2 linked regions of the Brasilonema sennae CENA114 genome follow. Each later gene encodes a partner of the first gene's protein in a complex. Links are inferred from orthologs where the notes say so. Each region holds a gene or a part of one and is shown in the gene's direction. Other genes may lie near its edges. The genes, in order: DP114_RS13415 and accD.

Region 1 (7,589 bases):
CCATCATGAATCCCCTGTCTCTGTTATTGCCTACTTGTTTTGTGAATTAGCTTGAGCTAATCCCACCAGCAAAAGCTAATCTATAACATAGAGACTTGTTAAGTAAAATTAAATCATAGTTACCCTTGCCCTTATTTCACGGGCAAAACTCGATTCTTGTATAAGATAATTCATTTCACGGGAGTGAATGTACAATGCAGCAGCTTGTAGATCAACCAGAACTTGACTTCCAGAGCGAAGTATACAAAGACGCTTACAGCCGGATCAATGCGATTGTGATAGAAGGCGAACAAGAAGCGCACGCAAATTATCTCAAACTCACTGAACTGCTGAGCGAAAATCAAGATGAGCTAATTCGGCTTTCTAAGATGGAAAGTCGCCACAAAAAAGGATTTGAAGCTTGTGGGCGCAATCTGAAGGTAACGCCAGATATGCAATTTGCTCAAGAGTTTTTTGCCCCATTGCATCAAAATTTTCAAAAAGCAGCCGCTGAAGGTAAAGTCGTTACTTGCTTGCTGATTCAGTCTTTGATTATTGAATGTTTTGCGATCGCCGCATACGAAATTTACATCGAAGTTGCTGATGATTTTGCTCGTAAAATCACCGAAGGGGTAGTTAAAGATGAATACAGCCACCTCAACTTTGGAGAAGTATGGTTGAAAGAACACTTTGAACAATCCAAAGCGGAATTAGAAGAAGCAAATCGCCAAAACTTACCCATAGTGTGGAAAATGCTCAACTCTGTTGAGGATGATGCGCGCACCTTAGCTATGGAAAAGGACGCTTTAGTAGAAGCTTTCATGATTCAATACGGAGAAGCTCTTAGTAATATTGGTTTTTCCACCCGCGAGCTCATGCGTCTGTCTGCCTACGGAATCACCGGATAGGACAACAGGAAATTCAAAGTTTCCACTTCTTGAAAGAGTGGGGATTAGGGATCTACCCTTGGGAGGAATTCAAAGTATGCCCTATGCCTGCGGCGGACGGGCACGCTGAGTCCCAAGGGGACACGTTCTTGCAACGCGAACAAAGGAGGAGTGCGTCCCGCTGCGCTAACAAAGTTCAAAATTAAAGAGTCTTTTTTTGAATTTTGCATCTTGAATTTTGAATTTTTAAGAAGCGAGTGGGGCTTGCATCCTTTTTTTGAATTTCTTAAAAGCCAGAGCAGACTCTCATTTGCTGGTTAGTTTTTGTGTAGTATTTTGAAGGGTTAATTATATCTTAACCCGCCTATTCCACCCTTCTAACGAAGGATACGCGTCACAACATCGTTCATGTTTGGTCTAATCGGACACCTTACTAGTTTAGAACACGCGCAAGCAGTAGCCAAAGAATTGGGCTACCCAGAATATGCTGATCAGGGGTTAGATTTTTGGTGCAGCGCTCCGCCCCAAATTGTCGATAACATTACAGTTACCAGTGTTACCGGACAAAAAATTGAAGGGCGGTATGTAGAGTCAGGCTTTTTGCCAGAAATGCTGGCAACTCGTCGCATCAAAGCTGCAACACGCAAAATCCTCAACGCTATGGCTCACGCTCAAAAGCACGGGATAAGTATTACAGCTTTAGGCGGATTTTCTTCAATAATTTTTGAAAACTTTAATTTAGAGCAATTCAAACAAGTCCGCAATATTAAATTAGAGTTTGAACGCTTTACCACAGGTAACACTCATACAGCATACATCATTTGTCAACAGGTAGAAAAAGCATCGAAGCAAGTAGGCATTGAACTATCAAATGCAACGGTTGCTGTATGCGGGGCGACTGGAGATATTGGTAGTGCTGTTTGTCGTTGGTTGGATGCAAAAACAGATGTTAAGGAACTGTTGCTAGTAGCCCGTAACCAAGAACGCCTACAACAGCTGCAAGACGAACTGGGGCGTGGAAAAATCCTGTCTATGGAAGAAGCACTTCCCCAAGCTGATATTGTCGTTTGGGTTGCTAGTATGCCTAAAGGGATGGAAATCGATCCCAAAGTTTTAAAGCAACCTTGTTTGCTGATTGATGGTGGCTATCCAAAAAATCTCGCAACTAAAGTTCAGCATCCAGGTGTACACGTCCTAAATGGTGGGATTGTGGAACATTCCCTGGATATTGATTGGAAAATTATGGGCATCGTCAATATGGATGTTCCAGCACGCCAGTTGTTTGCTTGTTTTGCAGAATCAATGCTATTGGAATTTGAGAAGTTATACACTAACTTCTCTTGGGGGCGCAATCGGATTACTGTAGAAAAAATGGAGCAAATTGGTCAGGTATCAAGAAAGCATGGATTTAGACCACTCCTGGTTTAGTGATTAGTCATAAGTCATGAGTTATTAGTTATGAGCTAGTGACTCATGAGTCTAGAAAATCCCCTTGCCCCACACCTCAATTTTTACTCTTCACTTTTTTCGTCAAAAAATGGCTACTACCGAGCGTAAACCGCTACTGTTGGATTTTGAAAAGCCGCTAGCAGAACTGGCAACTAGAATTGAGCAAATTCGGCAACTTGCAGAAGAAAACGGCGTCGATGTTTCTGGTCAAATTCGTCAGCTAGAAGCACGCGCCATGCAACTGCGTGAAGAAATATTTGGTAGTCTATCGCCGTCTCAGCGACTACAAGTCGCTCGTCATCCGCGCCGCCCTAGTACCCTTGATTATATTCAAGCTATCAGTGATGAATGGATGGAGTTACATGGCGATCGCTGTGGTTCTAACGACCCTGCCTTAGTTGGTGGTGTAGGTCGTTTGGGCGGACAACCTGTGGTTATGCTGGGTAATCAAAAAGGGCGCGACACAAAAGACAATATTGCCCGTAATTTCGGTATGGCTTCCCCTGGAGGCTATCGTAAGGCGATGCGGTTGATGGAACATGCCAACAAGTTTGGCATGCCAATTTTAACTTTTATCGACACGCCAGGAGCTTTACCTACAGTCGTAGCTGAACGACAAGGTGCAGGAGAAGCGATCGCATACAACCTACGTGAGATGTTTTCCTTAGATGTGCCGATAGTTTGTGCTGTTATTGGTGAAGCCTTTTCTGGCGGTGCATTGGGTATTAGTATTGGCGATCGCCTGCTGATGTTTGAACACGCCGTTTACACTGTGATTACTCCTGAAGCCTGCGCTGCTATTTTGTGGAAAGATGCTGCCAAAGCCCCCCAAGCAGCAGCTGTCTTGAAAATGACAGCACCGGATTTGAAACACTTGGGAATCATCGACCAGATATTACCTGAACCCATTGGCGGTGCTCATTCTGACCCTCTGGGAGCAGTTACCACTCTCAAGCAAGCCCTCTTAGACAATTTGGAGGAACTCAACCGCTTGGCTCCTAGTGAACGACGCCAAATGCGCTACGAAAAGTTCCGGAAAATTGGTGTCTTTACTGAACTGTCCCACTCATAAGACCTCAGCTACTTGATCACAATAGCGGCAATGCTATAATTGCCTATGTCATTTAAAGATTTTTAACAATCTTTTAAGTCATAGGCATTTGTATTTTTAGTCATGAGTCAACTGCTAAGCCTTATGTTCTGTCCCTATGGGTAATATAGAAACTTATAGTTTTTAGTAGGAGGTACAAACCGCGTACTCGTTAAACTACTAAGCTGACTATCCCCTTGAATTATGATATGAATTTCTAGGGAGTAGGAGCGCAAATGTCTTACCTATTCCAGTACGAGCGGCTATGCTGTACAGATATTAGCGGTTTGTACAACTTTTACAACTGTCATCTACAGTTTCTTCTAACCCTATGGAATATGTGAAATGGGGTAAATATCTCTTCGCAATACAAAATAGCAATTGTCGAAGAAAGTTAATCGGATTCTTAGGTTTGTTTAATCTATCGACACTACCAGACTTATATAACAGAGTAGTGACGTGGTTATCAAACCGTTAAACAATTTGAAAGTTAGTTCTTGAGCTTCCTTTGCTACCACAACAGGCAGTTATTCATAAATTGACTATCGTGCCTGGGGCTGGCACACTCTAACTAGTCATTTGTCTATTGTCTTTAGTTTTTGCTAATAATACAAGACTCATGACTGCTGACTCATTGCTCCTAATCAAACCTTAACTAAAACTCGACACCATGACTATTGCTCCTTCCGACGGAACCAATTGCTCTCAACAATCTCCTCTGATTCCAGACTTGACGGAAGCCATCTCTACAAGACCAGATCGCAACACTCACAATGGGCAGCAAGCTGAGTTGCACCCGCAAACAGAGGAGCAAATGGAGCAAATGATGGACGCGGTACGGACTCTACTGGTGGGTGTTGGAGAAGATCCCGAACGCGAGGGATTGCTGAAAACACCCAAGCGGGTAGCAGAGGCAATGAGGTTTCTCACCAGTGGTTATAACCAATCTTTAGAAGAAATCGTCAACGAAGCCATCTTTGATGAAGGTCATAATGAGATGGTATTAGTACGGGACATCAACGTTTTTAGCTTGTGCGAACACCATATGTTGCCATTTATGGGCAAAGCTCATGTTGCTTATATCCCTAATCAAAAAGTTGTGGGATTGAGCAAGCTTGCTCGTATTGTCGAGATGTATTCCCGACGCTTGCAAGTGCAAGAAAGGCTCACTCGCCAAATTGCTCAAGCAATTCAAATGATTCTAGAACCACAGGGAGTTGCCGTTGTGATGGAAGCTACACATATGTGCATGGTTATGCGGGGTGTCCAAAAACCTGGTTCTTGGACTGTGACAAGCGCAATGCAGGGTGTATTTCAAGATGATCATAAAACTCGTGAAGAATTCTTCAACTTAATTCGTCACCAATCATCGTTGTTCTAACCTACATTCCGCACCCTCAGGTGTCACATTACGAATTTTTAGGGAACGCTTAACAGTGAACAGTGAACAGTAAACAGTGAACAAGGGGTGGACTTTGTCCGTTTCCTACCTGATAACTGGTAACTGATAACTGATAACTGTTAATTACACTCAGCACTTTGAATGCAGCTTTTCAAACAACTTAGCTACCTTGTCTAAATCCTTATCTCCTGGGGCACGTTCTACACCACTCGATAGGTCAATGCCACTAGGGGTTATCTGAGTCAAAGCCTGTATAATGTTCTCTGGAGTGAGTCCCCCCGCCAAAAACCAAGGACAGCTAGGGCGAAATTGCTGCAACATTGTCCAGTCTAGAGTTGTGCCTGTACCACCTAGTTGCTGTGGATGGTAAGCATCAAGTAACAGCGTATCTGCGTTTGAAGTATAAGTTTCAGCTTTTTCAGTATCTTCAAAACTACGGATTCTCAAAGCTTTAATGATTTCTATATCTGGTAGCAATTGACGCAACTGCTGACAAAATTCCGGGGATTCATCTCCGTGTAATTGAACGCCAGTTAAGCCAGAATGAACTACTGTTTGAGTAATTTCAGGAACAGAAGTATTGGCAAAAACTCCAATTTTGTCGATTTTTTCGGGCAGTTGTTCCACAACCGCCCGAATTTGCTCTATATTGATATAGCGCGGTGAGGTTGGAACACAAATAAATCCTAAGGCTGTTGCACCAAAAGAGGCGATCGCCTTCCCCTGTTGTGGTTGAGTTATTCCGCAAATCTTTACCCGCATAGATATTTTTGAGAAATAATAGTAGTAATAGTTACATCAAACCTAAATTGTATAAACAATTTCAAGTTCTTTCCTTTATGATTCTATAATCTTTATGGTTTACCAATAAGCAGTCAGCGCATAGCTAGCCATATGCTAATGACTGACCACTTGTCAATTTTTCTATTTAGGAGATAAAAGCTTGATTTCATCTATCTTACTAGCAGCAGCCGCCACCACTGTTCCCGCAACACCTGAGTGGAATCCTACTGTAGGAATCATCATCAGCGTCAGCTGTTTAGTAGCTCTTTTGCTGACATCGTTTACTAAATCTCCCAAGGTAGGTCCCAAACTGCCCGTACTTCCCGTAACTCTTCCAGGATTCATTGCTGCTATGTGTTTTGGGCATATTGTAGGGATTGGCATTGTTCTGGGGTTGACAAATCTCGGTGGCATCTAGATTTTGAGAGAGATGTTTTATGACAACATCTCTGTATCCCCGACCATAGTCTTTTTTAAGTACCGTAGCGTACACATAAACTCAAAGCCTCGGCTTCGCTGGACTTTGACGCGGCAGGTTTTTTCTCTTTCAAGTCATCTTTTGAAGCAGAGAAGACCTGCCACTTATATTTTTAACTCTTAAATAACTGCGCCCTAGTTTGAGTTTTGCTCGCTCTTCAGAATTGTCTATTCTAGAAATTGGAGTCTATATAACCAGCCATTGCTGATTTTCCAAATTTCAGTAAGCAAAAGTTAGTGAGGCAAAAGGATATATGTGTAAAAAAGAACATATAAAACGTATTTCTGAGCGATTAAAAATATCTAGTTTTAGGAAAATGTGATGCAAACAAATTGGAAAATCGGGTCTTTATTCGGAATCCCACTGTTTTTAGACCCCCTGTGGTTTGTGATTTTAGGGTTGGCAACCCTTAACTTTGGGGTGGCTTACCAAACATGGGGAACGACTCTAGCTTGGAGTGGTGGAGTGGTGATGGCATTACTGCTCTTTGGTTCAGTATTATTGCACGAATTGGGTCATAGCTTAGTTGCGCGATCGCAAGGTATAAAAGTCAATTCGATTACTCTATTCCTGTTTGGTGGTATTGCTTCTATCGAAGAAGAATCCAAAACCCCAGGAAAAGCATTTCAAGTCGCAATTGCCGGACCATTCGTGAGTGTTGTCCTGTTTGTCCTCCTCAGCCTGCTAGTAAATGTTTTGCCTGATAACAGTCCTGCTAACGTCATGGTTAGAGATTTAGGCAGAATCAACTTAGTTTTGGCACTGTTCAACCTGATTCCTGGTTTACCCTTAGATGGCGGACAAGTTTTAAAAGCAGCTTTGTGGAAAGTAACAGGGAACCGCTTTCAAGCTGTACGGTTAGCAGCAAAAGCAGGGCAAATTTTGGGTTATGGGGCGATCGCCCTAGGTCTAGCAGTAGATTATTTTACAGGGGAATTAGTCACTGGTTTGTGGATAGCCTTGTTAGGTTGGTTTGGTATCCGCAATGCCACCACCTATGACCGCATAACAACATTACAAGAAACCTTACTCAATTTAATTGCCGCCAATGCAATGACTCGTGAGTTTCGCGTCGTCGATGCTAATCAGACTTTGCGTTCTTTCGCCGAGTCCTACCTTTTGGAGACTAACACTCCTGGAGTTTATTTTGCCGAATCTGATGGACGTTACCGGGGCATCATTTCCATAGACGATTTGCGCCTTGTGGAAAGAAGTGAATGGGAAACCCTCACGGTGCAAAGTATAGTGCATCCCCTGACAGAAATTCCCACTGTTGTTGAGTCAACTCCTATAGCAGAGGTGATTAACAAGCTGGAAAATGAACAATTACCCCGCATCACGGTGCTTTCTCCTGCTGGTGCTGTGGCTGGTGTGATTGATCGAGGGGATATTGTGCGGGAATTAGCACAAAAGTTAAATTTGCGGATCACCGAAGCTGAGATTAAGCGGATAAAAGAGGAAGGCAGTTATCCGCCTGGTTTACAATTGGGAGTTATTGCAAAATCGCTGCAATCGTAAACT
Region 2 (7,549 bases), 450 kb from region 1 along the record:
ATCTTTTATATCAAGTTCTTTCAATCACATAATAATAAAATTACCGCACGCCGCTTTGCGGCGTGCGGTAATAGCGATGTCAACACCAAATAAGGATTATAGGCTTTACCCAGTTTTTTGCTCGATTGCTACTCATGGGCGTACACTTGCTAGGTATGATATTTGATCTGCAAGAAATTCTGCGCGATTAAACATTTACCTACCACCAAAACGAAGTATGACCCACAACTACCGCATTACCCTACTCCCTGGCGATGGCATCGGACCCGAAATTATGGCAGTTGCGGTAGACGTGCTGAAAGTCGTAGGGAAAAAGTTTGATATTCAGTTTGAATTCCAAGAAGCACTCATCGGTGGTGCAGCAATTGATGCTACAGGCGAACCCCTTCCAGGATCCAGCTTGGATACGTGTCGCAATAGCGATGCTGTGTTACTAGCAGCTATTGGCGGTTACAAGTGGGACTCCTTAGCATCCCATTTACGTCCAGAAGCAGGTTTGTTAGGACTGCGTGCAGGGTTGGGATTATTTGCCAATTTGCGCCCTGCGAAAATATTGCCTCAGTTGATAGATGCTTCTTCTTTGAAACGGGAGGTTGTCGAAGGCGTTGATATTTTGGTAGTCCGCGAACTCACCGGAGGAATTTACTTTGGCAAGCCTAAAGGAATTTTTGAAACAGAAACGGGTGAAAAGCGCGGCGTGAATACAATGGCTTACACCGAATCAGAAATTGAGCGCATTGGGCGGGTGGCGTTTGAAGCTGCACAAAAACGGCGAGGGAAACTCTGTTCAGTGGATAAGGCGAATGTGTTGGAAGTTTCTCAACTGTGGCGCGATCGCATCACCAAACTTGCCCAAGAGTATCCGGATGTGGAACTCTCTCATATGTATGTAGATAATGCAGCCATGCAGTTGTTACGCGCTCCCAAGCAGTTCGATACTATTGTCACAGGCAACTTGTTTGGTGATATTCTTTCAGATGCAGCTGCTATGCTAACTGGGAGTATTGGGATGTTACCCTCTGCAAGTTTGGGTGCTTCTAATCCAGGAGTTTTTGAACCTGTCCACGGTTCTGCCCCAGATATAGCAGGGCAAGATAAAGCAAATCCTTTGGCACAGGTTTTAAGTGCTGCTATGATGCTTCGTTATGGTTTAAACGAATCAACTGCAGCAGATCACATTGAACAAGGAGTGTTAGAAGTGTTACAAAGAGGCGATCGCACAGGAGATATAATTTCCCCAGATATGAACCTTTTGGGTTGTCGCGCTATGGGCCAAGCACTGATCCAAGTTCTGGAAGCAAAATGAGTGCATATGCTCAAAGTGGAAATTTTGGCAACTTTAAAGAAAATTTTCGGATAAACTATTAACACAAACCTACAACAATACTTCGCGAGTGGTGTACGCTTTAAAAAAAGGACAGGAAAACTATACCAATCAGAAGAACCAGCCAGCTTTGATTGATCCTGCCGTGATCAGAGCTGCTGGACAGATTTACCACACTTACTGTGAGGTACATCCCGAAATCACTGGACAAGCTTCAGGAGTCGCAATTAATCGGTCTAATCACCGAGGTAAAGTGATTTTTACTCACCAACCAATTCTCTTGCCTGAAGAATGCTTTGTGCCTTTGAATCAAATTGAGTCGTATATGTATTAAGTCATAAAGACTGGTGATGAGTCATCAGTCGTGAGTTAAGGTTATAACTTTTGAGCAAATGGCAATAACCCTCTGTTTGGGTGAACCCGCTGTTCATGGGCGAAGCCCCAAATAACGCACTAACTCACAATTGACTCGAATGTTCATCTTGACAATAGTCCAGACAAGTTTCATCGTCTTTGCTTTAGGCACATCTATTGGCAGCTTTATTAATGTAATAGTCTATCGGTTACCAATTGGACTTTCGATTCTTTTTCCACCCTCTGGTTGTCCCCATTGCTTAAACCAACTCAAACCCTACGATAATGTACCGCTGTTGGGATGGCTATGGTTAAGAGGACGCTGTCGTTATTGCAAAAGAAAAATTTCTATCCGTTATCCTGTGGTAGAGGGGGTGACGGGTATTATTTTTTTGTTAGTTTTTTGGATACAGAAGTATTCGCTCTATACAGTAGGTAACTGGGCGTTTTGCAGTTGGTTATTGGCACTATCGCTGATTGATTTAGATACAATGACACTACCGAACTCACTGACTAAGTCGGGTTTGTTAGTAGGAATTGTTTTTCACATAATTTGTGGCTTTCTACCACAAGCGAGTTGGATCGGATTGGTACATCATCTGAAAATGGCGATAGGAGGAGCAGTGGTGGGCTTATGGCTATTTGATGCGATCGCCATAATTGGTTCAATTATATGCGGCAAAACTGCTATGGGTAGAGGAGACACCAAATTAGCAGCCATGATCGGAGCATGGCTAGGATGGAAGTATTTATTGCTTGCTAGTTTTCTTGGAAGTCTTATTGGAGTAATAGTCGCTGGCGGCAAAATCATACTATCACAGCACAGCAGTCGCACAGCGCTGTCTCAAAAATGGGGGCAAAAGATACCTTTTGGTCCTTTTCTTGCTTGCGGGGCAGTTATTGCTCTATTTGGCGGCGAGGCGATTTTGTCTTTTTATTTACGATTATTTTTTCCAATTAGTTGAAGAATAGAATTTTACTGTATCCTAGCCTCATGCGAGGAGATTCGAGAACATCCAATTTTGCATAAAAGATCGTAGTCGGAGCATCTTGCTCCCTACTTCTATTGAAAGCGGGCTGTCCGGCCCCGAAGTCGCTACAACGCGCTTCTGTGCGCACTACAAAATAAAATAAATTTACATATTTGGGATACTCCTGGAGATTCTTGGTTTCTCCAGCAAGCCCTTGCAGTGTCTATCTCTACTTGGAGATACACTAGAACTGTAGATTTAATCACCACTACTATCTTTAAGCTTTTGATAACATCATCTTGTGAATTCAGCCCTGCAGTCTGGTTTTCCACACCCTGTAGAGTGATATTCACCACCTAAAGTAGCGTGTGCGTATTTCCTGTACAACACGCTTGTTTGTTCGCGCAAGCTTCCACAGAACTTGGGAGCGATAAGCCTCCGGCTTGACGCTTTGCGTATCGCATCGCCATAACTGTGTCGTACCTCCTCCAAAGAGACTGCGCGTACGCTGATCCAAAAGCTGTAGCCTTAGCCACAGACAGACCCTAAGCGTGAGTTGGATGATCCTCTTAATAACGGGTACCCTTTTGACAAGAAAAATTGATGCAGCAATTGCTTGCCTCTCATAACATACCAACAAATATTATTGATTTAGGGGGTGAAATCCTATTTGGGACAGGGGCTTAGTGGAGCTTTGTAGGTACCGTTACAACAGCAATGGACTGCTTTACTACTTTTTAAGTTTCCCAGAAGGCGAGCAAGAGACTTGAATTGGTTTACGTATTTTCGTTAAGCTGGCAACCAAAGATCTAAAATATGGTCTCCTATAGCTTACAAGACAATTTTGAATATGTTGTCATTAGTTATGAGTCATTCATCCTTAGTATGGACAAAGGAGTCATGATAAAAAACTAAGATTTTGACAGCATTGGTTTGATCTTTTATCAACATACTATCCACGTAAGATAAGATACAAATGGCGAACAACGAAGAATCACGCGGTTTAAAGTCTTTATTAGATTGGTTTGCAAATCGACGGAAATCAGGATCTACCATCCTAGAACCCCAAGAGCGTGAGATTGCTGATGGACTGTGGCATAAATGTTCTAACTGTGGAGTGTTGACATATGCCAAAGATCTAAGAGCCAACCAAATGGTTTGTGTTGAGTGTGGACATCATAATCGAGTTGATAGTGATGAGCGCATCCGTCAATTGATTGATGTGAATAGTTGGAGGTCGATAGATGAGCATTTGTGTCCTACCGATCCACTACAGTTTCGCGATCGCAAACCTTATATTGATCGCCTGCGGGAAACCCAGGACAAACTGAAGTTAATAGACGCCGTTAAAACTGGTTTTGGTCAAATAAATGGTTTATCCATTGCTCTTGGCGTTATGGACTTCCGGTTTATGGGAGGAAGTATGGGTTCTGTTGTCGGAGAAAAACTGACGCGCCTGATTGAGCAAGCCACTCAACGACGATATCCTGTGGTTATTGTTTGTACCTCTGGTGGAGCGAGGATGCAAGAAGGAATGCTTTCCCTCATGCAGATGGCGAAAATCTCTGCAGCTTTGGAGCGTCATCAAGAAGCGCGGTTGCTGTACATTCCCGTTTTGACAAATCCCACCACAGGTGGTGTAACTGCTAGTTTTGCGATGTTGGGCGATATCATCATAGCAGAACCAAAGGCTACTATCGGTTTTGCTGGGCGGCGAGTGATCGAACAAACCTTACGGGAAAAACTTCCAGAGGAGTTTCAAACTGCGGAAGATTTACTCAAGCACGGCTTTGTGGATGAGATTGTTCCTCGTACTCAGCTAAAACGAACATTAGCACAGTTGATTGCCTTACACCAGCCACCTGCACCAACGTCAACCCATAATAATATGGTGGTTTGGGAGACAAGAAGTTTGAGTTCTAGCGCTGTTGAGTAATCATTGCTTCTCGAACATTAGACTTTTTGCAAAACAGGGTAAGCGCATCTAAATTAGTGTTGACAAAAACATGTGTTTGTGTGTCAATGAATCATCACAGTTTCTCGTTTTGTATGTTTCCCAAGGGTCAAAGCGATACGTCTTCCCGCAGCATGCGCTTTGGGCTGAGGCGTGTGTTGCTTTTTTGCAATCGCCAAAAACATTATCAATAAACAAGAATTACTGCGACGATTTTCGGCTTGATTGACTCTGAGACGTTCTTATTTACAAGATGCGCTTACCCTGCTTACAAAAATCGAAAATTTGGATTTCCCTATGGAGTGTGGTGATTAAGTCTTCAACCCGACACGATATAATTGGTAGCTGCAAAAGAATTTTATTCAGGTCAGTCAGTTTGGGTGTATTGAAAAGTAGGGACGCACCCTGTTTGCATATCAAATGTAAATGAATTATCAGTCAGTTAATTGTGCTTCCAACTTACTGTTAGTTAACTAATCGGCGTGCGATCCGCGCTATGATGGAACATTATCTGTCAGGTGAGTTGTAACATCGTCTTGTGTAAATGTCATTTGATGCAGTTTCAGGTTTTTGGCTCCTGTTAAAATTGCCCCTTCCAGTTTTACATGACTTAGATTTGTCATGTTAAGGTTGGCTCCCATGAGGTTTGCCCCACAGAGGTTTGCTTCATGGAGAATTGCCATTTGTAGGTTCGTTCCCATAAGGTTTGCTCCGCAGAGGTCAGTTTCTCTGAGGCTTGCTTCAGAAAAATTGGCAAAAAACATTTCTGTGTTTTGCAGTTTGGCTGCATTCAGGTTTGCTTGTTGCAAATTGGCTCCATTCAGGTTTGCTTGTTGTAAATTTGCTCCAATCAAACCCGTTCCTTGTAAGTTGGCTTTACCCAACTTTGCTCCTTGCAAATTAGCTAAAAACAGCTTTGCCTCTTGTAAGTTCGCAGCTTTTAAATTAGACCCTTGCAAATTGGCTTTGTATAAATTAGCTCTTCGTAGATTAGCTCCACGCAAACTTGCTCCTGTAAGATTTGCTGCACGTAAATTTGCCCCAGAGGCTTGAGCACAATTAAGGTTTGCTCCACAAAGGTCAGCATCAGTTAAGTTGGTTGATTGCAAGTTGGCCTGATATAGAATTGACCCAGAGAGTTTAGCACCTTCCAAATTTGCCTCACACAAGTTCGCTCCGTGTAAATTGGCTTGACAGAGGTTAGCTCCCCGCAAATCTGCTTGCTGGAAGTTGGCTTTATGCAAGTCTGCTGTGCTCATATCAGCATATCGCAAATCAATTTTCTGATTTGGCTGGTCTTTTTGGATCTGACGTCTGGCGATGACATTCAAGGCTGCTTGAATATCTGTAGGAGTTCTTGCAGTTTGTTGAATTTGCTCGTTTTGCAGTTTTCCAGCAGCATTCTCTCGCACAAAAGCTGTCAGAATTTCCATAATTGTCCAGTATTGCTGAGGAGAATCTTGAGCAATTCTTTCCAAAGAATAAATTGCACCCGTCCGTGTCGCAGCACTTTGATGCCCAAGCTGGGTAATTGCAGTCATAAAGCGTTCTGTAATCAGCCTTTCTTGGGCGATACGGACATTCTTGATTGCAATCTCATTACTCTTATGCGCTGCGATCGCACTTTCTTGAAGAGCTTGGGCGCGTTTTGCTGCCACGTATGCATGAATCATCACTGCTAATCCTAGCAAAAGGGTAGCTGTTGTTGAGAATACTTGAGTTCTATTTTCGATTTTTGGTTGATTTGACAACTCCTCCATTTTGGTAAATGTGATGAAAAATACTATTGGTGATAAAATAGACGTAAGTGCTACAACTATCAACCAATTTTTGAGTACGTCTGTCTTGTTCGCAGACATAATGGTTGTGTCCCTCAAAACACACAATTTTTAAGTAGAGTACAGGAGAAAAGAGTATAACATGTGTTTAGTAGTTTTCCACGTCTGACAAAACTAGGTAAATGCAGCAGCTTGTTTTTCAAAATCAATGGCAGCCTATAGTGGTTCCATTCTTTTACAAACAGTTGTCTGATGACTATCCCTGAAATTGGTTTAAAATACTTATTATTAATTTAGTATGATAAATAATGCAACCGTCTCAAGAGAGATTTTTTTATCCCTATTTTCACTTAGTTTAATGTTTTTCCATACTCCATAGGTGAAGCAAGAATCACAAATCAGGTCTGAAATCATTTATTAGTTACTATTAATACTTTTGTCTAAGTATAGAGTTTTGATCATAAATGTTTAAAAATAAAAATAGCAATTTTGTCTCGTTTTGAAACTTGACTTTTTTGGCAAAAGAGGCGTAAAGACAAAGTATAAAGAAAGCTAAGGACTCACAGTTGGTGCATTCTGGGTGACGGTTCAGTCCCACTTGCTATGCTCAAATTAAGCCATTCAAAATTTGGCGTACGAGTACGCACTTAAAAAAGTTCAAATATAGCCGTTGCCAGGTAGATTAGGACATGAACTAATCAGAAAATACGGACATCACGAGATTTGAAACCCTGTTAAGCGTTAAGCGTTCCCTACGTCCTAATAGAGTTGGCTATAGCTATAACTAATGACCAGAGCCTAGGGACTTTACATAAACTGTATCACAACGAGCTGTTTCTACACCCGTTGCCTTTTGATACCCACTGCTTTCGTATAGTTTGACAGCTTCGCTCAAAACACTGGCGGTTTCAATCCAAATTTACTGAAAACCACGGAATGCTAGCGCTGCTTCTAATGGTTGTAGCAAATATTTTTTTTCCTTGTCCTAAACCCCAAACTCCCAGTCACGAATGAGACATTTCTTATAGTAATTTTTCATTTCCAATATCTTCTAACTGTGAATGCGAGGTTCTGAATGTAGATTTGCTAGCAATTGACTTTCAACTACCGCTAACTCATCCAACCGTTGTCTGACAATTTCACGGTTAAAGTAGGTATCACTAAGAAC

Evidence for each region.
Region 2: the proteins of DP114_RS13415 (region 1) and accD are in contact, whole or in part, in a solved structure (PDB 8UXZ), measured with the Escherichia coli proteins. The link is inferred for Brasilonema sennae CENA114 from one-to-one orthologs.

The regions. Positions count from the first base shown.
Region 1 is NZ_CP030118.1:3,150,534-3,158,122, forward strand. What follows is about bases 1,499-4,395. They hold DP114_RS13415 (acetyl-CoA carboxylase carboxyltransferase subunit alpha), read left to right. Parts: upstream 1,499-2,403; coding sequence 2,404-3,387; downstream 3,388-4,395. Other genes in these bases: DP114_RS13410 (long-chain acyl-[acyl-carrier-protein] reductase), read left to right, coding at 1,499-2,294; folE (GTP cyclohydrolase I FolE), read left to right, coding at 4,076-4,395. In the rest of the region: DP114_RS13400 (hypothetical protein), read right to left, coding at 1-7; DP114_RS13405 (aldehyde oxygenase (deformylating)), read left to right, coding at 195-887; more of DP114_RS13410, read left to right, coding at 1,275-1,498; more of folE, read left to right, coding at 4,396-4,786; DP114_RS13425 (phosphoribosylanthranilate isomerase), read right to left, coding at 4,937-5,569; photosystem I reaction center subunit PsaK, read left to right, coding at 5,751-6,008; DP114_RS13435 (site-2 protease family protein), read left to right, coding at 6,390-7,586. UniProt on the Escherichia coli protein: Component of the acetyl coenzyme A carboxylase (ACC) complex. First, biotin carboxylase catalyzes the carboxylation of biotin on its carrier protein (BCCP) and then the CO(2) group is transferred by the carboxyltransferase to acetyl-CoA to form malonyl-CoA.
Region 2 is NZ_CP030118.1:3,599,713-3,607,261, forward strand. The notes cover bases 2,749-5,605. They hold accD (acetyl-CoA carboxylase, carboxyltransferase subunit beta), read left to right. Parts: upstream 2,749-3,625; coding sequence 3,626-4,585; downstream 4,586-5,605. Other genes in these bases: DP114_RS15330 (pentapeptide repeat-containing protein), read right to left, coding at 5,098-5,605. Also shown: leuB (3-isopropylmalate dehydrogenase), read left to right, coding at 218-1,306; DP114_RS15315 (hypothetical protein), read left to right, coding at 1,398-1,658; DP114_RS15320 (prepilin peptidase), read left to right, coding at 1,798-2,643; more of DP114_RS15330, read right to left, coding at 5,606-6,462; DP114_RS15335 (MiaE family protein), read right to left, coding at 7,433-7,549.